3 regions of the Paraneptunicella aestuarii genome follow, and region 2 is predicted to be linked to each of the others. Evidence: predicted binding sites of a transcription regulator. Region 2 holds the regulator's gene; each other region holds the start of a gene.

Evidence for each region. The regulator sigma-54, encoded in region 2, starts transcription at its own class of promoters, with help from an activator protein. The targets are predictions, from matches to a motif close to GTTGGCACGNNNNTNGNNT.
Region 1: flgF (flagellar basal-body rod protein FlgF) is a predicted target of sigma-54. The motif match lies at 4,804-4,822, and genes of this name have one in related genera.
Region 3: pdsR (proteobacterial dedicated sortase system response regulator) is a predicted target of sigma-54. The motif match lies at 4,486-4,504, and genes of this name have one in related genera.

The regions. Positions count from the first base shown of each region.
Region 1 is NZ_CP074570.1:901,811-909,373, forward strand. Features, by position in the region: gene KIH87_RS03680 (chemotaxis protein CheV) at 1-63, shown strand, start outside; gene KIH87_RS03685 (CheR family methyltransferase) at 214-1,044, shown strand; gene flgB (flagellar basal body rod protein FlgB) at 1,335-1,739, shown strand; gene flgC (flagellar basal body rod protein FlgC) at 1,913-2,335, shown strand; gene KIH87_RS03700 (FlgD immunoglobulin-like domain containing protein) at 2,345-3,268, shown strand; gene flgE (flagellar hook protein FlgE) at 3,293-4,675, shown strand; gene flgF (flagellar basal-body rod protein FlgF) at 4,859-5,602, shown strand; gene flgG (flagellar basal-body rod protein FlgG) at 5,642-6,430, shown strand; gene flgH (flagellar basal body L-ring protein FlgH) at 6,464-7,159, shown strand; gene KIH87_RS03725 (flagellar basal body P-ring protein FlgI) at 7,179-7,563, shown strand, end outside.
Region 2 is NZ_CP074570.1:4,494,412-4,501,974, reverse strand. Features, by position in the region: gene lptA (lipopolysaccharide transport periplasmic protein LptA) at 1-281, shown strand, start outside; gene lptB (LPS export ABC transporter ATP-binding protein) at 281-1,006, shown strand; gene KIH87_RS17525 (RNA polymerase factor sigma-54) at 1,073-2,557, shown strand; gene hpf (ribosome hibernation promoting factor) at 2,585-2,872, shown strand; gene ptsN (PTS IIA-like nitrogen regulatory protein PtsN) at 2,899-3,342, shown strand; gene rapZ (RNase adapter RapZ) at 3,339-4,184, shown strand; gene KIH87_RS17505 (HPr family phosphocarrier protein) at 4,222-4,494, shown strand; gene mgtE (magnesium transporter) at 4,705-6,063, shown strand; gene arcB (aerobic respiration two-component sensor histidine kinase ArcB) at 6,094-7,563, opposite strand, start outside.
Region 3 is NZ_CP074570.1:2,963,127-2,970,689, reverse strand. Features, by position in the region: gene folX (dihydroneopterin triphosphate 2'-epimerase) at 1-285, opposite strand, end outside; gene KIH87_RS11525 (AI-2E family transporter) at 389-1,441, shown strand; gene pdsS (proteobacterial dedicated sortase system histidine kinase) at 1,438-3,669, opposite strand; gene pdsR (proteobacterial dedicated sortase system response regulator) at 3,694-4,389, opposite strand; gene pdsO (sortase-associated OmpA-like protein PdsO) at 4,859-5,614, shown strand; gene KIH87_RS11505 (ATP-binding protein) at 5,779-7,101, opposite strand; gene KIH87_RS11500 (response regulator transcription factor) at 7,098-7,563, opposite strand, start outside.

The DNA of each region.
Region 1 (7,563 bases), 1.3 Mb from region 2:
ATTGCTAAATTTCACCCCGATGAATTGGCTGCATCAGTTCAAAAGTGGATGGATGCTAGCTAATACGTCTATGCTTTAGGCTGTTAGGAATTCGTTTTCGCTCATATGAGTTGTAAGTTTGTAAGCACCTGTCCGGGTGCTTACCCTGTCTATTTGTTGAAAGCGGTGTGTTCTTCGCTGTTGGCATTAAGCTTTTTATAGGAATCTTACGTAGTGCCAGATAAACAGATTTGTGATGGCGATTATGTGCGCTTTAGAGATTTTCTGGAGCGACGCTGTGGTATTGTGCTTGGAGAAAACAAGCAGTATTTGGTGCGCAGTCGTCTTTCACCATTAATGCGTAAGCATGGTTATATCAACCTTTCTGATGTCGTTGATGAAGTGGTCAATGAAAAATGCAAAGGATTGGTTGATGAAGTGGTTGATGCGATGACCACGAACGAAACCCTATGGTTTCGTGATAGTTACCCTTTTCAGCTCTTAGCCGAAGAAATCTTTCCAAAGTTTAAGGATCGCAAACAGCCTCTGAAAATTTGGAGCGCCGCTTGTTCTTCCGGACAGGAACCCTATTCTCTGGCAATGACAGTGTTGGAATTTCAGCGTCGTTATCCAAGTGCCTTTCCTGGCGGAGTACAAATTTTGGGAACCGATATTTCATCTGAGATGCTGAATAGATGTAAAGAAGGTGCCTATGATAGCCTGTCATTGTCTCGTGGCTTATCAGAAGAACGTAAGCGTCAGTTTTTTGACTCGGTGGGTGACGGGGTGTTGGCGGTGAAAAGCGAACTCAAGCGTATGGTGAGTTTTCGTTCGTTGAATTTGCTGGATCCTATTTCATCCCTTGGGCGTTTTGATATCGTGTTTTGCCGTAATGTGTTGATTTATTTTTCATCAGAAATGAAATCAACAATATTGTCTCGTATCGCCTCGACACTAAACCACGAAGGGGCTTTATTTCTTGGCGCTTCTGAATCTATGTCTGGGTTGTCAAACGACTTCAATTTAATACGTTGCCCGCCTGGATTGTATTACTCCAAGAAGTAGTTTTGTGTATTGAAAAGGAGAGTATCACTCTCCTTTTTTAAAGCGCCAATTTAGCGTTTTTGTTGTTAGTTCATTTCTCTTTTAAGCCTTTATTTATAAGGCTTTCAATATAAATACTATCCTTTTTTTTGTTTTGCTATCCCATTCTTGGCATCAAGTTTGCTTTGATCCGACAAAGTCACAACAAAGCCAGATTCTGGCATTAACTGAATAAATTTTTGACGCTTTAGTTTTAAACATACTGCGGTTTCAAAAATTTCGTTTTAGATATTTCAAAGGGGAGTAAAGCAATGGCGATTAGTTTAGATAGGCTGACTGCTTTTCATCAACGGGCTGTTAACGTGCGTAATGACCGCATGGAGGTTATTGCTGGAAACCTCGCTAATGCCAATACTCCCGGATACAAAGCGCGAGATATTAATTTTCAGGAAGCAATGAGGAGTGCAACTTATGGGCAGCAGCACAACCTGACCAGAACAAACGAAAAACACTTGTCTGCTAGCAGCAGTGCGCTTCCTCGCGAAATTCAGTTTAGAGAAACGAATCAACCTGATACAGGTGATGGCAATAACGTAGAAGTTCAAAAAGAAAGAAATATGTTTTTGGACAACGGCCTGCGTTACCAAGCCAGCTTGCAGTTTCTTGATGGCAAATTTAAAGGTTTTAAGAAGGCTCTCACTGGCGGTCAGTCATAAGCGAGTAAGTCTTTTTGAACGGTATTTTTTGTATTGGTACGGAGTTTGCTTTCTCCAATAAAAAAGCATCATAAGCGGCAATCATTGCCGAGCTGGTACTGCCAATGATGGTGGGTATCGAAGAGTTTTTTGACTTTGCCTTAGGCAAATAATGTAGGTGGAGGGCACTAATCATGAGCCTGTTTAATGTAATGAATATCGCTGCTACAGGAATGCATGCAGAAAATGTTCGCTTGAATACAACAGCCAGTAATGTGGCAAACGCGAATAGTGTCAGCAGTAGTTACGATCAAACATACAAGGCGCGTCACCCGGTTTTTGCTGCTGCATTGGATCAAGCCAATCAGGATCAAACGAGAGGGACTGGTGTTGAGGTGTTGGGTGTGGTTGAAAGTCAGAAGCCTTTGCAGGTTGAGTATTCACCGGGTCACCCAATGGCTGATGAAAATGGCTACATCTACAAGCCTAACGTTAACATCGTTGAGGAAATGGCAGACATGATGTCAGCGTCAAAAAGCTATGAAACCAATGTTCAGGTTGCCGATACAACCAAGCGAATTTTTAGTCGTGTTCTGATGCTCGGTCAAGGTCGTTAGGGGTAAATAATGTCTAGCATAAGTGGTTTAGATACAGGGCTATACTGGCCCTCTGAAGATGCTGTTCCGGTTGCTGATAATAGTAATTCACAACTATCGCAGGAAGACTTCTTCGCCATGTTAACTGAGCAATTGTCGAATCAGGATCCCACCAAACCGGTAGACAATGATCAAATGGTTGCCCAGATGACGAGTTTCACAATGGCAGACAGCTTATCCAGGCTGAATGATAAATTTGATGCTTTTGCTCAGTCCATGAACTCGAATCAGGCTCTTCAGGCAAGTAGCTTGATTGGCCAGGAAGTTCTGGTTAATGCCGATTCAGGTACAACTTGGAAAGAAGGCAATGTGTATGGAGCGATCGTTGCTGAAACAGATGTAGAAAACCTGCAGATTCAAATAACTGATGAATATGGTCAGGTGGTCAGAACGATTGAAGGCGGTTCACAGAGCGCGGGTAATATCTCATTTGGTTGGGATGGTACTGACGACTACGGCAACTTCTTGCCTCGCGGAAAATATATCATTGAAGCCAATGGCACTGTGGGTGGGCAAAACCAGTCACTGGATGTGGTGATGGAAGCTCAGGTAACAGGATCTGCGGTTGCCGCTGATGATATGAAAGATGTGCAAATTATCATTGAAGATCAGGCCGGGCAGGTTATCCGCAATATTGATGTCGGCAACCAATATGCTGGCAGTATCGATTTTGGCTGGGATGGTACAGATAACAATGGATATCTCGTTCCCCCTGGCGATTACAAAATAAAAATACAGGGAACAGTGAATGGTCAGGACGAAGCATTGCAATTTGGCATTAACCGCCGAGTTACAAGCGTGAGTCTGACTGGCAGTGGAACTGATGGTGTCATCCTGAATTTAGCGGGTGATCAGAATATTAAACTTGCTGATGTTATACGGGTCGGCGGTTGATAAAAATCCAAGAGGAGAATACGAATGTCCTTTAATATAGCACTGAGTGGAGTTTCTGCTGCTCAGAAAGATTTGGATACTACAGCCAATAACATTGCGAACGTTAATACGGTTGGTTTTAAAGAATCTCGAGCCGAGTTTGGCGATGTATTTGCTGCATCATTATTGTCGGGCGGCAGAACTAAAGTGGGTGACGGTGTGTTGACTAATGAAGTCGCGCAACAGTTCTCACAAGGTAGCTTGCAGTTCACGAACAATGCCTTGGATTTGGCGGTTACCGGAAACGGCTTTTTTGCCACGGTTCCTGAGCAAACATCTCGAGATTTCTCTTTTACTCGAGCAGGCCAATTCAAACTGAATGACGACAACTTTGTTGTTAATTCCAATGGTGACAACCTATTGGGATTCCCGGTAAACGCCGATGGTACATCAGCATCAGTTGCATTAAGTACCGCAACACCGGTACGTATTCCGGATTCATCTGGCTCTCCAACACCAACTTCTGCTGTTGATATGAGAATGAACTTGCCGGCGGGTGTTAATGGTGTTGATCCATTGTTATTTAATCCGGCGGATCCGTTAACTTTCAATGCATCTACCTCAGTGACCATTTATGACTCGCTAGGTGATTCACACGTAATGACGTATTACTTCATGAAGGATGCGGGCGCGACTAACGAATGGTTGGTTACGGTTGAAGTAGATAATACGCCTATCGAAATCACCGATGACACCGGAACCGGCTTTGCTGGTGCCATCGCTGCAAATACGGTTGGGACAACCTTTTCCGCGCCAGGTATTCCTGCGTTCAGAATGGTATTTAGCCCAGGTGGTGACTTCACGGGTATTCAAAACTCACAAGGTACATTTCAACCTACAGGTGACGTAGTGACCATGCCATTAGGTAATCCACCTATCAATAATGGTGCATCTACTACGCAACAAATTACTTTGGACTTTGCATTGGATGCCGCGAACGCAACACCAGATGAACCGACTCAGTTTGCTTCTAACTTTGAGGTAACGTCACTGGAGCAAAATGGTTTGCCAGTAGGTCGATTGACTGGTATCGATATCGGCCCTGACGGTTTGGTTCGTGCAACCTTCTCGAATGGTACTTCCACACCGATTACTCGAGTTGCGCTGGTTCGTTTTGCTAACGAGCAAGGTTTGACTCAGGCGGGTAATACACAATGGAAAGAAAGTATTTTGTCAGGCGAAGCTTTGGCAGGTGAGGCAACAACCGGAACATTCGGTACGATTAACTCATCGGCGTTGGAACAGGCTAACGTAAACCTGACTACCGAATTGATTGATATGATTATCGCGCAACGGAACTTCCAGGCCAATTCAAGAGCGTTGGAAGTCAATAACCAGTTAAACCAGACGGTATTGAATATCCGATAAATTGACACTGTAAGTACGAAGTTGAGGTCGCCAAAAAAGCGGCCTCAATTCATTCTTCCTTCCAAAATCTCTTCTTCCATATCCTTTATTTATAAGCCTTACAGGCTTGTTTTGTTATTTCTGTACACATTGGCACCAACATTGCTTTAGTCTGATTAAGATTAATTACGTCAGATTATTGTCATGGATAAAATGCTTTATATCGCAGCGAGCGGAGCAAGTCAGGACTTGCTGGGTACTGCGGTACGTTCTAACAACCTGGCAAATGCTCAGACTACAGGTTTTAAAGCTCTGCTAACTCAAGCCAGAGCCATGCCCGCCTTTGGTGATGGTTTACCAACTCGTGTCTTTGCAATGACCGAGGGCTATGCCAATAAAATGACTGGTGGTTCCATGGTTCAAACCGCCCGTGATATGGACTTAGCCATTCAGGGCGATGGTTGGTTTGCTGTTCAAGATGCTAAAGGCAATGAAGCCTATACCAGAGCCGGAAGTTTCCAGGCTGCGGCAGATGGTATGTTGCAAGATGCTCATGGTAATCCTGTCATGGGTGATGGCGGCCCGATTTATCTTCCACTTCCTTTGGATAATCTCAATTTTGCGGTAGATGGCACCATTACTGTTCGCCCTCAAGGCGCGCCAGAGAACGTGCAAGAGGAATTGGGGAGATTGAAGTTGGTCAATCCTGATGTGCGCGATTTGGTTCGTGGTCAAGATGGATTGTTCCGAACCAAAGACGGCAATGAGGCCGAGCTGGATCCCACAGTACGAATTCGTAGTGGCGTTTTAGAGTCCAGCAACGTCAATCCGATTGATGAAATGATGAAAGTAATGGAGTTGCAAAAGCATTACGAGATGCAAGTCAAGATCATGAAGAAAGCCGACGAACTTGATATGCGTGGCAACCAGTTGCTCAGAATTATTTAACGAATATTTAGATTTGATTAAACAGGGTGGAGGTGACTTATGCACCCAGCATTATGGATCAGTAAAACTGGATTGGATGCGGCACAAACTGATGTGTCGGTCATTTCCAATAACCTGGCAAACGCCAGTACGGTCGGTTTTAAGAAAGATCGCGCTATTTTTGAAGATCTTCTGTATCAGAACATCAATCAACCCGGTGGTCGTTCTTCTGCAGATACCGAGTTACCTTCCGGCTTAATGCTAGGTGCAGGTAGCAAGGTTGTGGCAACGCAAAAAGCACATACACAAGGTAACCTGATCACAACAGATAACGCTTTGGACATGTCAATTCAAGGGCGTGGATATTTTGAAATTCTGCAACCTGACGGTTCTTTGGCGTATACCCGAAACGGTCAGTTCACTTTGGATAACCAAGGTCAAATCGTTACTCCGGGCGCGGGTTTCCTGTTGCAGCCTAACATTACTATTCCTGAAGATGCTCAGCAAATCACCATTTCTCAGGATGGTGAAGTATCAGCAACGGTTCGTGGACAAGCAGACCCTATCGTACTTGGACAGTTAAACCTGTCTGACTTTTTGAACCCTGCTGGATTGCAGCCAATCGGGCAAAACCTGTATGTGGAAACGGCGGCAAGCGGTAACCCCATTCAGGGTATTCCTGGTTTGGACGGTATCGGTTCAATTGCACAAGGTTCGCTGGAAACTTCCAACGTGAACGTAACGGAAGAACTGGTGAATCTGATTGAAAGTCAACGTTTGTATGAGATGAACTCCAAAGTGATTTCATCGGTTGATCAGATGTTGAGTCAGGTTATTCAGCAGCTTTAATCATTAGTTAACGAATTTGGTGAGGGTAGTGAAATGAGGTCATTAGTAAAAACAGTCAGCATTACATTGTGTTCCGTTGGAATGCTGTCGGGCTGTATGTCAACGGCTCATCATGAACCCATGCCTAATGATCCATTTTACGCACCTATTATTCCTGATATGCCCTCAGAAAAAGTGAATGATGATGGCAGTATTTTTCAGGCAAGTATGAGTAGTAGCCTGTATTCCGACGCAAAAGCGCGCCGAATCGGCGACATCATCACGGTTATTTTGCGTGAAAACACCACCGCGACCAAGTCGGCAAAAACCACCATGGGACGTGACAATGCCATGACAGTCGAGCCAATCATTGGCTTGGGTGGGCAGAATGTTACGGTTGGCAACCAGTCTATTCAAATGGATTTGAACACATCGAATTCCTTTGAAGGTGATGCTCAGGCGAATCAGAGTAATAACCTGAATGGCAACATTTCAGTCACCGTGGTTCAAGTGTTGCCCAACAGTAATTTGGTTATTCGTGGCGAGAAATGGCTAACCCTCAATAGCGGTGATGAGTATTTGCGCTTAACAGGCATTGTTCGCCCGTCGGACATTAATCCGGCGAATGAAGTGTTATCGACCAAAATCGCCAATGCCCGTATCAAATACAGTGGCACGGGGGAGTTTGCCAGAACCCAGGAACAAGGCTGGTTAACCAAATTCTTCTCATCGTCCTGGTGGCCATTTTAAGTTGAACGTGGAGAGAACAATGAAACAGTTACTGATATTAATGGGATTGATGCTGTTGTTGCCTCTGAATGTTCAGGCTCAACGCGTGAAAGATGTTGCCACCATTCAAGGTGTGCGTAGTAACCAGTTAGTGGGTTATGGTTTGGTTGTCGGTTTGCCAGGAACGGGTGAGCAAAGTCCCTTCACTGAACAAAGTTTCCGTGCCATGTTGTCAAATTTCGGTATTGCACTGCCCAGCAACGTCAAGCCAAAAATCAAGAACGTGGCTGCTGTAGCGGTTCATGCTGAATTGCCGCCATTTATCAAGCCGGGTCAAACCATTGATATTACCGTATCGTCTATTGGCGAAGCGGGAAGCTTGCGTGGTGGAACCTTGTTGCAAACCTTCCTTAAAGGTGTCGATG
Region 2 (7,563 bases):
TTGCTCGTGGTAATCCTGCTATTTACAGCCAAACCATGGACGATGGTTCTGACATTCGCGCCGTTGCCAATGAGATCCGATATCAAGTATCAAACCGCACGTTAACCTTAACAGGCGATGCAGAGCTACATCAAAACAGCAGCATGGTAAAAGGTAACTCCATCACTTTTAATCTCGATAAGCAGCAGCTATCAGCCGAAGGCCAAAACGGTGAAGAAGGTCGAGTTGTTACGGTTTTCCGTCCAGAAGCCGCGAAGAAAAAGGGAGAAGACAAAAAATAATGTCTACCTTATGCGCCACGCATCTCGCCAAGTCATATAAATCCAGACAAGTTGTTCGGGACGTTTCTATTGAAGTCAGTGCTGGGCAGATCGTTGGCTTACTGGGTCCTAACGGGGCGGGTAAAACGACCACTTTTTACATGATTGTAGGCTTGGTTCCATTAGACCAAGGGCAGATATTCATTGATCAGCAAGACCTGACACTACAACCTATGCATATTCGTGCGCGCCATGGTATTGGTTATTTGCCGCAAGAAGCCTCGATTTTTCGAAAATTGACCGTATATCAGAATTTAATGGCGATATTGCAAACGCGCAAAGAATTGAGTGATGAGCAACGTGAACAAGAAGCCGATGACTTGTTGGATGAGTTCAATATTGGACACATTCGTAACAATTTAGGTATGAGTCTGTCGGGCGGCGAGCGTCGTCGGGTTGAAATTGCCCGAGCTCTGGCTGCGAATCCTCGATTTATATTATTGGATGAGCCTTTCGCTGGAGTTGACCCGATTTCGGTAAATGATATAAAGAAGATTATTCAACATTTAAAAGAGCGTGGCATTGGTGTTTTAATCACCGACCACAATGTAAGAGAAACGCTGGATGTTTGTGAACATGCTTACATTGTGAGCCATGGTCAAGTTATCGCCGAAGGAAACGCAGAATTGATTTTAAACAATCAACAGGTCAGAGATGTATACCTGGGCGAACAATTCACGTTATAGTTAAACAATTGGAAGAAGCGGATAACAAAGCCTCGCAACGACCGAAAATATAAGCACCCAATATAGATGAAACCATCATTACAGCTTAAGTTCAGTCAACAATTAACGATGACGCCACAATTGCAGCAGGCAATTCGATTGCTGCAATTGTCTACGCTTGATTTACGTCAGGAGATACAGGAAGCGTTAGATGCTAATCCTTTGTTGGAAATTGAAGAGCATGACCACAATAGCTCTGACAACGAAAATGATTTCGACAGCCAGTTAGAAAAATTAAATGGTGATGATTATCCTGATACATCATCAGATTCAATGGATACCTCTGATGTACTGGAAAGTGCATCAATGCCTGACGAGTTGCCAGTAGACAGCACTTGGGACGAATATTACAGTGCGTCTTCAGCTCCCGCACCTTCTCCTATTTCCAGCGGCAGTGACGATGATTATGTCTATCAGGGAGAAACGGTCGATTCCATTCAGGATCATCTGCTGTGGCAAATGCGCTTAACCCCTTTCTCTGAAACTGACGAAGCTATTGCCATTGCTATTATTGATGCGGTTGATGATTCCGGATATTTAAAGATTTCCAGCGAAGAAATACTTCAGGGTTTAGACTTGGAAGATGTAGAGCTGGAAGAAGTGGAATGTGTTCGTAAACGTATTCAATGGTTCGATCCTGTTGGATGTGCGTCTCATACACCACAAGAATGCTTATTGGTTCAGCTATCACAATTTAAAGATGACACGCCTTGGCTGAAAGAAGCGCGTGACATTCTGAAAAATTTTTCAGACCTGTTAATGAGCAAAGACTTCCGCACATTAATGCGTAAGGCTAAGCTGAAAGAAGAGCAACTTCGTGAAGTGCTGCGGTTATTACAGACGTTAAATCCGCATCCCGGCAGTGAAATTAATCCCCAACAGCCGGATTACATTATTCCTGATGTATCGGTAAGTAAGAAAAACGGACGTTGGATGGTAGAATTAAACCCTGATAGCGTGCCAAAGCTGAATATTAATCAGCAATATGCTGCGATGAGTAAAAGTGCCAAAAGCAGCAATGATAGCCAGTTTATTCGCAATCATGTGCAAGAAGCGCGCTGGTTTATCAAAAGTATTGAAAGTCGCAATGAAACCTTGTTGAAAGTAGCCAATTGTATCGTTCAACAGCAACAAGGATTTTTTGAACATGGGCCTGAAATGATGAAGCCTATGGTGTTAAATGATGTGGCTGAAATGGTAGATATGCATGAGTCAACAATTTCCCGGGTTACGACCCAGAAATATATGCATACTCCCAGAGGTATCTTTGAGTTGAAGTATTTTTTTAGTAGCCATGTTGCTACTGAGAATGGCGGAGAATGCTCTTCAACCGCTATTCGTGCATTGATTAAAAAGCTGGTGGCTGCCGAGAATCAGGCTAAACCACTCAGCGATAGCAAGATTGCCGAATTGTTGGCCGACCAAGGTATTATGGTGGCTCGGCGAACAATCGCAAAATACCGGGAATCGCTCTCGATCCCTCCGTCTAACCAACGTAAGAGCTTGTTATAGGCTCGTTCCCAAAAAAGGAAGACGATCATGCAAATTAATCTAACTGGTCATCACGTAGAAATTACCGACGCATTACGCGACTATGTTGATAATAAATTTACTAAATTGGAGCGTCACTTCGATCATATTAATAATGTTCACGTGATCCTGAATGTAGAGAAGCTAAGTCAGAAAGCAGAAGCTAAACTACATATTGATGGCGGTGAAATCTTCGCGGCATCTGAACATGAAGATATGTATGCTGCTATTGATTCTTTGATTGATAAACTGGATCGCCAGGTTATTAAATACAAAGAGAAACTTAAAAAGCACTAATTAGAGCTTAAAGCAGTACCAGAAAAATGGATATTAAAGACATCCTTGCACCCAACGGCATTAAACGTGCCATTGGGTGCTCAAGTAAAAAGCGAATCCTTGAACTTTTGAGTCTGTTAGCCGCAGATGTGTCTGATGAAATAGACTCAGAGGAAGTTCTCACCAGTTTATTGAGTAGAGAACGCATGGGAAGTACGGGCATTGGGCATGGCATTGCACTTCCTCATGGACGTTTGCCCGGTTTGCTAAAACCTATCGCTTTAATTATTACCTGTCAGGATGGAATAGAGTTTGACGCTATCGACAATCAACCTGTTGATATTTTCTTTGCGATTCTGGTTCCAGAAAACGATACCACCGACCATCTCAAAATCCTCTCAGCGATTGCCAATAAACTCAACGATCGAGACATTGTTCGTAAGTTACGTAAAGCTGAGTCAGAACAAGCTTTGTATGAGGCTTTGGTATGAAACTGATTATCATCAGTGGTCACTCAGGTTCAGGAAAGACCATCGTGCTCAGAGCGTTGGAAGATCTGGGCTACTACTGTGTCGATAATATTCCGGTAAACTTGCTGCCAACCCTCACCCATACGGTTGAAAATGAGTATGAAGAAGTGGCGGTGAGCATTGATGTTAGAAACATTCCCAAAGATCCTGACGAACTGAACGAAATTCTTGATTACTTACCCACTAATTGGGAAGTGACCGTTGTCTTCCTTGATTCCAGTGACGATGTGCTATTGAAGCGCTTTAGTGAAACTCGTCGTCTGCATCCGCTTTCGAAACAAAAAATGTCTCTTACTGAGGCGATAAAAGCTGAGCGTAGAGTGCTTGCTCCAATCGCTGAGCGTGCTGATTTGTATATTGATACCGACAAGCTATCGGTTCATCAATTGGCAGAATTAGTGCGAGAGCGCATTTTGGGCAAGAAAAGCTCAAGATTAGTGTTGGTATTTGAATCTTTTGGCTTCAAGCACGGTATTCCTAAAGATGCCGATTATGTGTTTGATGCCCGTTTTTTACCCAACCCTCATTGGGAACCTGAACTTAAGCCATTAACCGGCCTTGACTCACCTGTTCAGGTGTTTCTTGGTTCTCAACCAATCGTTGCCAAATTTGTCTGGCAAATCCAAAGTTTAATTGCGACCTGGTTACCGCATTTGGAACGCAATAATCGCAGCTATGTTACTGTCGCCGTTGGTTGCACTGGTGGTCAACACCGTTCGGTATATGTCGTCGAAATGTTAGCTAATGTATTTAAAGCCTCTCATCCAGATGTACAAGTGAGACACCGCGAATTAAGCAGTTAATGCCAATCTACCCTGTAAGATTGAAGTGAGTGAGTGTATGAGACTGGAAAAGAATCTTGTTATTGTAAATAAACTGGGCTTACATGCTCGCGCTGCAACGCAGCTTGTTAAAGTCGCCCAACAGTTTAAAGCTGAAATCACCCTGATACAGGGAGACAAAACTGCTTCTGCCGCCAGTGTTTTGGGCCTGATGATGCTGGAAAGCTATCAGGGTAAAGAAGTGACGGTCGTGTCGGAAGGTGAAGATGCTGAAATGGCTTTAGCTGCGATTGAAGAGCTCATTACGGCAAAATTCAACGAAGAAGAATAACACCCGTACCTTTCTTGCTACACTTGTTATAGACTATACGGCTATAAGAGCAGGTTAAGCAGACCTAACCAACAAACGAATTAGTCAGATAAAACAAAACGTTGGCGAAGTCATACTATCGTCATCTGAATAATAATAATGAATTCATTACTCAGGTTTCTCATATCGGTTTTATCACATAATTAAACCTGAACTTCCACAAGGGATGACATGGCAGAAGCACTCGAAAGACAACATGTTGCCGAACAGCTAGAGTCGATTAATCAGGCTCTTGGCAGTGGTATGTATGTTCATGTCCGTAAGATGCTTCAACATATGGCTCCTGCTGATGTTGCCCTGCTTCTGGAAGCCTCCCCAATTAAAAGCCGTGCGGTGCTATGGCAACTCCTCGATCCTGATTTTCACGGTGACGTATTAGAAGAACTTTCGGAAGATGTACGTAACGGCATCATCCGAACCATGGTTCCAGATAAGCTGGCCGAAGCGCTGGAAGACATGGATACCGATGACCTTGCAGAACTGCTGAATGGTCTACCCGATAAGGTGGTGCAAGATGTTTTGCGCCGCATGGATACCCAGGATCGTGTTCGCGCTGAGCAAGCCCTCTCTTATGGTGAAGGAACTGCTGGCTTCATCATGAACACCGACACCATTACGCTGCGTCCGGAAGTCACAATCGACGTTATTTTACGTTATTTGCGGTTGAAGCGTGAAATTCCGGAAGGCACAGATACTCTCTATGTGACTAACCGTCATGACAAGTTGATTGGCACAATCTCTTTGCCGCGCTTATTGACCAGTGCTCCAGACAGCACGGTTGATGAAGTGATGGACGAAGAGCCACTGACCATTCCTGTAGATATGGTTGAAGGCGAGATTGCCAAACTGTTTGAACGCCACAACTGGATATCGGCACCGGTTGTGAATGAATCTGGCATTCTGGTCGGGCGTATTACCATTGACGACGTGGTTGATATCATCCGTGAAGACGCGGAGCACTCCATGATGAGTATGGCGGGTTTGGATGACGAGGAAGATACCTTCGCTCCCGTGGTTAAAAGTACCAAACGCCGTTCAGTATGGCTGGGGGTTAACCTTATTACTGCGATTATGGCCGCCGCTGTTAGCAACATGTTTGAAGAGATTTTGAGCCAACTGGCAGTGCTGGCGATTCTCAACACCATTGTGCCCAGTATGGGCGGTGTTGCCGGAAACCAGACCTTAACTCTGGTTATCCGTGGTATGGCCTTGGGGCATGTAGGCTCGGCTAACTCTCGCTGGTTGGTTGGAAAAGAACTGGCTATCGGATTATTGAATGGCTTGATGTGGGCCTTGTTAATTGCCTCGGTTGTTGCCATTTGGAAGCAAGATCTAACCTTGGGGATTATTATCGCTTTCGCTATGTTGATTAATATGGTGGTCGCTGGCTTGGCGGGTGCTGTGTTGCCATTGGCGATGAAGAAAGTGAATATCGACCCGGCATTGGCCGGTAGTGTGATTTTAACGACAGTAACGGATATTGTTGGAATCTTCGCCTTCCTTGGCACTGCGACAATCTTTCTTGTCTAATCCTTCTAAGCCTAAGCTTCGAGTTAATTCTTAGTTTTCCTGCTCTTGTTCCTGTAACCAGGATTCCAGAATCTGCATATCATGTTCGTAAGCCTGTTCCAGCTCTTCGACCCAGTCATGAACATTTTGCCACCAGGCCGGGTGGTCTCCTTGCTGGATTTGGTTCGCCACTTTCTGCACGCCAGTCAACCCAACTGAGCTTGCTGCTCCTTTGATTTTGTGGGCATGAGAACAGACTTCATCTTTCTCTTCGGCACTCAAACTCAGCTTCAGCATTTCCACATAGCCCGGCATACTCTGTTTGAATACATTTAAGCTGTTGATGACCATATCAATGCCAATGGTCTCTACCAGGGTATTCAATAATTCCATATCCAGAACCGCGCCTAACTTGTTCTCAATAGGCTGTGCTACTGGCTCTTGCTCGATGGCTGGTGGCTCGTGATCGGCAAATAACTGGTTGAATACCTGAATAACTCGGCTCTTCTTGATGGGTTTGGCGATAACGTCATCCATACCGTTATCCAGATATTCCTGGCGTGTTTTAATGACATTCGCGGTCAGGGCAACAATATGTGTACCACTGACCAGGTCTTCTTCATGGAACTTGCTGGCTACTTCAAAGCCGTTCATATCGGGTAGCTGAATATCCAGCAGGATCAAGTCGTACTGATTGGCTCTGGCTTTCTCCAACGCTTCCGCGCCGTCCATTGCCACATCAACATGTTGCCCCAGTTTTTCCAGCAAGGCTTTGGCGACCATCACATTCAGATGAATATCTTCCACCAGTAGAATGTTGAGTCCTTTGACTAACAACTTCTCTACCTTCATTCCTGTGTGACTCACTTCCACCGGTAATTCGACAGTAAAGGTTGTACCTTTACCCACCTTGCTATCAACAGTGATATTGCCATTCATCATGGACACTAATTGGTGACAAATAGCCAAACCAATCCCTGTGCCTGTAGCGCTTTTATGGTTAGGGCTATCCACCTGATAATACATGGCGAAGATTTTATCGACTTCGGAAGCCGGGATGCCAATGCCTGAGTCAGAAACTTGAAATTTCACCAGGCACTGATCATTCTCTGGTTGTGTGGCCGCAACGCTTAAACTTACCATGCCTTGAGGTGTGAATTTCACCGCATTAAATAGCAAGTTCCAGAGGATTTGACGTAGACGTGTACCATCCACTTCCACAAATTCAGGAAGAGGATCAACAATGTGTGTTTCGTATTTCAACCCTTTATCTGCTGCCAATAACTCGATAACGCTGCCGATTTCGCTGGCAAAATCGCTCAGAGAGACGGTTTTCAGGGACAATTCCAATCGGTCTCGTTCCAGTTTGTCCAGGTCGATAATGTCATTAAAGATATTACCAAGCGTGATAGCGCTGGCATAAACGGTACTTACCCAGTTGAACTGCTCTTTCGATAGCTCTGTGTCACGCAGCATTCGGCTTAAGCCAACAATGCCGTTAAGCGGCGTGCGTAATTCATG
Region 3 (7,563 bases), 1.5 Mb from region 2:
ATAGGTGACCCAAGGGTGTTCTGAGGCAATGCTAAGAATGTCGGAAGTCAATTTTTCCAAAAGGGAGAAGCGGTTGTTCTCAACCAGAGATATGATTTTTTTTGTGATAGTGCGGTAATTTAGCGCGTCTTGCATTTCGTCACTGTTCACTGCACTTTCTGCCGGGTAGTGGATTGTGACGTTAACCACCACATCTTGTTTGTTGTTTATTTCTTCATCCTTGATACCAATATAGGTGCGCAAGCGAAGATTTTTTATTCTAATTGTGGCCTGGTTTAGCTGCATGAATCGAGTTCCTGTCTAGGTGCTTATTATCTGTCTGGTTTGCGTTTGCAACCAAACTTGAATCTGTTACTTTTGCCCAACACACAATAATGAGTTATTGCACATGGAAGCTAAATTTACTGCATCGACCAAAGTTCTCATCGTTTTGGCCTCGATGGTTATTGTACTTGCCGGAATAAAAACTGCCAGCACCATTGTCGTTCCATTTCTGTTATCGATTTTTATCGCAATGGCATGTACGCCAATTATTCAATGGGCGACCCGGTACAAAGTGCCTAAAGGCATTTCCATTCTGCTGGTTATTTTTCTGATCGTTATCTTTGGCTTTATGTTGGCTGGGCTTGTGGGTCAGTCCATGAATGAATTCTCTGCCAAAATGCCACTTTACAAGCAACAACTAACGAATCAGTTTTTGTGGGCTGCGGAGAAGCTGGCTGCCTTTAATATCGTACTCGACAAGCAGCAGTTGTTGTCTTATCTCGATCCGGGTATTGCTATGGGAATGGCAACTAATCTTTTGTCAGGATTGAGCGGGGTACTAACTAACTTCTTGCTGATTTTGCTGACTGTGATTTTCATGCTGTTTGAAGCTGATTCAATACCGAAGAAAATCCATATCGCTTTGGATGATCCACAGATGAAAATGCGCCAAATCGACAAGGTGTTGTTGTCGGTGAAAAACTATCTGGTGATTAAAACGGTTGTGAGTTTGTTCACCGGTTTGGTGATTGGTTTGTGGCTGTATTTCCTTGGCCTGGATCACTTCCTGTTGTGGGGAGTGCTAGCGTTTCTGTTTAACTATATTCCTAATATCGGTTCGATTATTGCGGCTGTGCCTGCGGTGTTGTTGGCGATTGTGCAATTAAGCTTGCCGGAAGCCGGTTTGGTGGCGTTAGGTTATGTAGTGGTGAATACCGTTATGGGAAATGTGATTGAGCCTAAATATATGGGGCGTGGTTTGGGGCTTTCCACATTAGTGGTCTTTCTTTCCTTGATATTTTGGGGTTGGCTGTTGGGTACGGTCGGTATGCTACTTTCTGTGCCTTTGACCATGATTGTCAAGATTATGCTTGAATCTCGTCAGGATACACTATGGCTGGCTCAACTATTGGCAGATGACAAGATGGACGAGGTTGTTAATCCGAAAAGTAACTAGTGAATAGGAAATATAATGCGCACTTCTACGCCGGAAGCTCTTCCATCTTTGGCTGAATAATTGTCGATACTGATTTTTCCTTGATGATATTCGGCGATGATTTTCGCGATATATAAACCGATACCCAGATGAGGCGCTGTAGAATGCGCCTCTTTTCTTACCGAAACCATTGAATCAAACAATTGATGCTGCATGTCGCTGGGTAACGGAGCGCCAACATTGATAATTCGTAATATGAGCTGATTGGCTTGTTGTTGCAGTTTAAAATTAATAGTTTCTTCTTTCGGGCTGAATTCGGTGGCATTAGCCGTGATCTTATCCAGCATTTGCACAAACAGATCCGGCGAACCTTTTAATGTTGCTTTGGGGTAGTCAGATTGCAAATCAAAGTGATTTTCAGGGTAGGCCAGTTGGTAACCCAACAAGCAGCCTTGTAGAAGTTCATGCAGATTAAATGTTTCGGTATCGGTGCTCTGTAATGCGTTTTCCAACCGAGACGCTTCACTCATTTTGTTCAATATTTGGCTAAGGCGAGCTATGCCCTCCTGTGCTCTGTTTACATAGGCTTGAGAGGTTTCTGATTGAGGTTGCATGGCAAGGTTTTCCATTGAGGACTTGACGATGGCAACCGGGGTTCTCAGCTCGTGAGAGAGTCGCGAAGCCATATTTTCAAGGTAGTAATGATATTGGCTCAGCTTGCCTAATACATTATGGAAAGTCCTCGACAAGTCACCAATTTCATCCTGGGTTTTGGAAAGCGGAATATTGCCGATAATTTTGCCGTTATGGTCGATAGCGGCTTCGGTTTGATTGCGCAGATTACGAATACGAAAAGACATACGCGAAGCGAACAGAAATAGCACGATAGTGCCGGAAAACATGACCGCGAGAATGACGTTAAACAGCTTTTCCAACGCTTTGTTTCTTAAGGTGCGAATGCCATGAGTGGTTTGTTCAACCACAACCGCGCCCATTACGGTTCCATCAATCCAGATGGGATGAGTGGCTGAAAGGATCACAGCTTTGTTGTCAGGCGTCAGTCGCCAAAGCGCATCGGGCTTTCCGGTTAGCGCACTTTCAATATCTTTGCCTTCTAAGGCATAGGCGTCTTGTAATTCATCTATGAACTCGGATGGTGGTTTGGTGAGTATTTTGTAGTACAGAGGCAGTAGCCATTCTTGCTCGATATACTGCCATCCATTTTGCCACCATTGAGGGTCAGAAGCTGTGTTGTCTCTCAATGTTGTGTTCATACCTGTGGATTGCAATATATCACCAGAACGCGCCATGACTCGCCGATGTTTATCTAATACCCAAATACGAGCACCAGAGTATTGCAAGCCTTTGATGATCTTCTCTATTTCAGGCGAAGGAACCAATAACGTGCCGAGGGAGTCTGGTTGATTGGGGTTGGCTGTACCAATGCGTAAGATTTGATTTTCCAGTGCGCTGTTATTTGGAGCACCCTGATCAATGTTTTCATCCACATCGACAATGGCAAAGGCGATATTATCCGCCAGCATGTTGAGTGGAATTCTGATCTCAATGTTATAACCACTCCCTGAGTTATCTCTACCCGGAATGTGATTACGCCAATGTCCTTGAATACGGGGCTCAGGTTTTTGCGGACGATTCGATTCGAGATTATCGGTAAGTTCGTAGGTGTTTAGCCAGCCTGGTTGATAGTTGGCGACAATATAACGTTTGAACTCGCCTTCAGGTGTGGTGAGTGCAATATAGAGATGATCATTCAGGTCGATTCTTAAATTATTGCGAGGGCGCATTTTTATGTAATCGTCGTGTACCTCAAAATAGGCGTAAAGATAATCCCCGTAAATGCCAATCATATGGGTGAAGTTAAGGTCTTCGGCGCGATAGTTTGCAACGTCATCCAACAGGTATTTAGCGTCGTAATGAACCGCTAAATGGCGATAATCGAACCAGTCCTGCAAGCGACCATCCAGTTGTATTGGGTCGATGATCTGATGGGCGTACAAGTCTGTTCCGGGTTTAACATCGGTGAGGTAACTGGCTTGCTTGTTAAATAGAGTGGGGCGTTCGTGCAGAGCCGTTGCGACGGCTCTGGCCGTGCCTACCAGTGTTTGTTCCTGACCCACTCGCAAATAACTTTCCAACTCCCAAACGTATTGGTAGCCAAGCCAGGGGATGGCAAACAGGAAGAGTGATAAAAACAGCAGCTTGAGCCGTATACCGATGCGAAATGTCACAATGGATCTCTATTCATTTAAAGCCTAAACGCTGCGCTTCCAACGGTAGCCCATACCGTACACGGTTTCGATGGAATCAAATTCAGGATCCAGTTGCATGAACTTTTTACGAATGCGTTTAATGTGCGAGGTGATGGTGGTGTCATCCACGACCATGCGCGATTCATCCATGAGTTGCTGGCGGCTTTTAACATGCCCTGCATATTTGGCAATGGCGTGAAGCATCCAGAATTCGGTTACGGTGAGTTCAATCGGTTGTTCTTGCCAGTTCACTGTCATGCGGTTGCTGTCCATTCTCAGCTTGCCTTGCTGCACTATGTCTTCTTGGTGTTCCGGGGTTAACAATAATTCTGAACGTCGGAATAGCGCGGCTATTCTGGCAATAAGGTGTGGCAGGCTGATGTCTTTGGTTAGGTAATCATCAGCGCCCATGCGTAAGCCACAAATGGTATCGAAATCGTTATCTCTGGCAGTGAAGAAGATAATAGGGAGAGTTTTGGATAATCCTCTTAATTGCTGACACAAGGCAAAGCCGCCGTCTATTTCATTCTGTAGGCCAATATCAATAATGGCTAAGTCCGGCAGTCGTTGACTAAACGCGCTTTCTGCTGAAGGTCGGTCGGCAAAGCTTAATACGGTATAACCTTGACGTTGCAGCGCTGCGGTATAGTTTTCCCGAATGGCCGGATCGTCTTCAATTAATGCGATGCGTTTAGACATGGATGAACTGAGCCCTTGATTAATATTGGTTCCTGTATTGCGAATGGTTAACTAAAAAAGCCTGCGATGCCAGCAATAACTAGCTGTTCTGCGCAATTTCCATTTTCTTGCCACATTTGATCTGCACATTGCCATTTTGTTTCCCGTTTCACGTCATTTCCGGGCTGTTTAATAACCCTGAGCTCGGGATACGTAACAATCTTCCAGCACCGTTACTCCGCACCTCAGTATCCCGAGCTCAGGGTGCTGAGGTTTTTATTACATAACTGTTCCAAATCATCAGTTACCTACAGAAATTGGTGAGCAGACCCTCAGCCGCAGGGAAGCGGCTGTGGAGCCTCAATGGATTTCTTTCTTAAATAAAGAGACGGCGAGTCTGCGATCAATTTCTGTAGGCGACTTGCAGTTATGTGCACTTACTTTGAACAAGAAAACGCAGAAATAATTGGATATTGTGGAGACTTAACAAATGAAAAAAACATCTTTATCAATCAGCTTGGCAAGCTTGATCACTGGGTTGGCATTTTGTGGTCAACTTGCTGCTGCTCCCACTGAAACTCAGGATGAGACGACTTCTTCTCATCGCGGCATTATTGGCTTAAGTTCCGGGTTAGCCATTGGAGCCGTTGTTGCTGGCCCGATTGGCGCGATGGTGGCGGGTATTACTGGAGTGTTAATTGCCGAGGATGCTGATAATAAGGAAGAGAAAGATTTGCTTATTAGTCATCTGGAACAGCGACAACAAGAGCTGGATGCGTTGTTGACTCGATATCAGGCGCTTTTAGCGAAAAACGAGCTCTATGAAGCGGAAAATGAGCTTTATAAAGAAGCGTTGGTGAAGCAGGAGTCGAACGTTGAACTGATGCCGCTAGAGAGCAATATTCAATTTACATCGGCGTCGTATCAGTTATTGCCACACTACAAAGACAGTTTGGGCAAATTAGCCGAGCAGCTTAGACAACAACCACAGCTTAAGATAACGCTTCAGGGCTATGCCGATCGCAGGGGAGAGTCTGATTACAATCAGGGGTTATCGGAGCAAAGAGCGCAATCGGTCAGGGCTTTTTTAATCGCTCATGGCGTACAAGAGAAACAAATTGAAACGGTAAGCTACGGTGAAGAACAACCGATTGTGCAGAGCCAGAACTGGGAGAACGACTTCTTCGATCGTCGCGTTTTATTGCGAGTTTATAATCCGGACAAAGTCATGACGGCTTCACAGTAAATCATCTCCTGAATTATTTTAATTTGAGTGATAAGGGAAAACTTAACCTCATATATGGCAGCAAACCTGTCCCTGTTATCAAAAAAATGCATTCTTGCAATACGGGAGGAGACCATATATGAGGTTATATACAAGGATGTGAAGCTTAATTCTTCTGACAAGTGCTATTTAGAAAGCGGAAATTCCATCGTGATCACAGCACCACCTAACATGCCGTTGTCGATAAGTAATCGTCCTTCATAAGCTGAAACCAAATCGGAAACCACCGCCATACCAATGCCTTGTCCGCTTTCGTAGCTGTCGAGGCGTTTTCCTCGTTCTATCAATAGTTGTCGTTTGTCTTCCGGGATCCCGGGGCCATCATCAGCGACACAAATCGATAATTGTGAATCGGTACGTTTGGCTTCAATGATGACTTTACTTTCTGCGGCTTTGCAGGCGTTATCAACCAGATTACCCAGCATTTCCATTAAATCGGTTTCATCCCCAAAGAAGCCAATGTCTTTTGTTATATTGAGTTCAAAATCAATATCTTTGTCCCGATAGACTTTACTCATCGCTGAGCACAATTTTTGCGCAATAGGACGGATCAGGGTTTTCTGATTCCAACGGCTTCCAGTGCCAGCAACGGCTCGTTTTAATTGTCGTTGAATGATGTTGTTGATCTGTTCAACGGGTTCTCGACCTTGAGCGGGAAGGTCGGGCAAACCGGAAAGTACGGCAAGGGGAGTTTTAAGGCTATGAGCCAGATCGCCCAAGCTGTTTTTATAGCGTTGGCGCTGGTTTTCTTCCGTGTTGAGCAAATGATTCAAATTGGATTTCAGTTTTTCCAGTTCCGTGGGGTATTGGTCTGTGATTCTATTGGCGTTGCCTTTTTCGATACGAAGAATCTCATTGACTAATCGGCCAATTGGTCGTAGCGCGGTTTGCAGGGTGAAATACAGTAATGTCAGCAATATGATGGAAATAATGCCCAGCCAATACCATAGGGTGGTACGAAAATGCATGACTTCGGCATCGAAGCTACGCTTATCTTGAAACACGTGAAAATTAAAAGTTCTAAATTCTTCACCATTAGAAAATTCGGCTGTATAGGTATGAAGAAAGAAAGTACGGCTATTTTGTTGGATTTGAATGAATTGATCTTCGCCTACCGCTGGTAAACTCGGAACCATGGGAACTGGCCAATTCATGGATGAAAGGGATTTCCAGATAACGGTATTGCCATGGGTGATAATGCCATATAAGCCGGATTCTGGCAGATTGAATTGACCATTAATAATTAATTCCGGCATGTTGGAAATATTACCAATGATCTCAAATTCTGAAATCAATGTGAGAGTTTGTACCCTCATTCTTTCCAGCATGGCATGAGATAAACTGCCCACATAAGCGCGTTCAAGCGCATAGGCAATCATGGGAATAAACAACAACAGCGCTAAAAGCGCTGCTGAAAAAATACGAATTTTTAATGATAGACGTTTCATAAGTGCCTATTCATTCTATAACCTCTGCCTCGTAAAGTCTCGATGGGCTTGTATTGGTTTTCCGGGTCGAGTTTTTTACGTAATCGCCCAACAAATACTTCGATAACGTTACTATCCAGATCAAAATCCTGATCGTAAATATGCTCGGTTAGTTCTGTTTTGGAAATGATCTTTTTAGGATTCATTAACAGGTATTCCAGCACTTTATATTCGTAAGCGGTGAGATCCATAATTTCATCATTAACGGTGACTTCTTGAGACACGGTATCCAGAGAAATAGGCCCAATAGTGATTTTAGGGCTTGCTTGACCAGAAGCTCGTCTTATCAGTGCATTGATACGGGCAAGTAGTTCCTCTTCCTGAAATGGCTTGGTCAGGTAGTCATCAGCACCTGCTTCTAAACCTTCTACTTTTTCTTGCCAGCGGTCACGAGCCGTGAGAAGTAAAATAGGGGTGGTGATA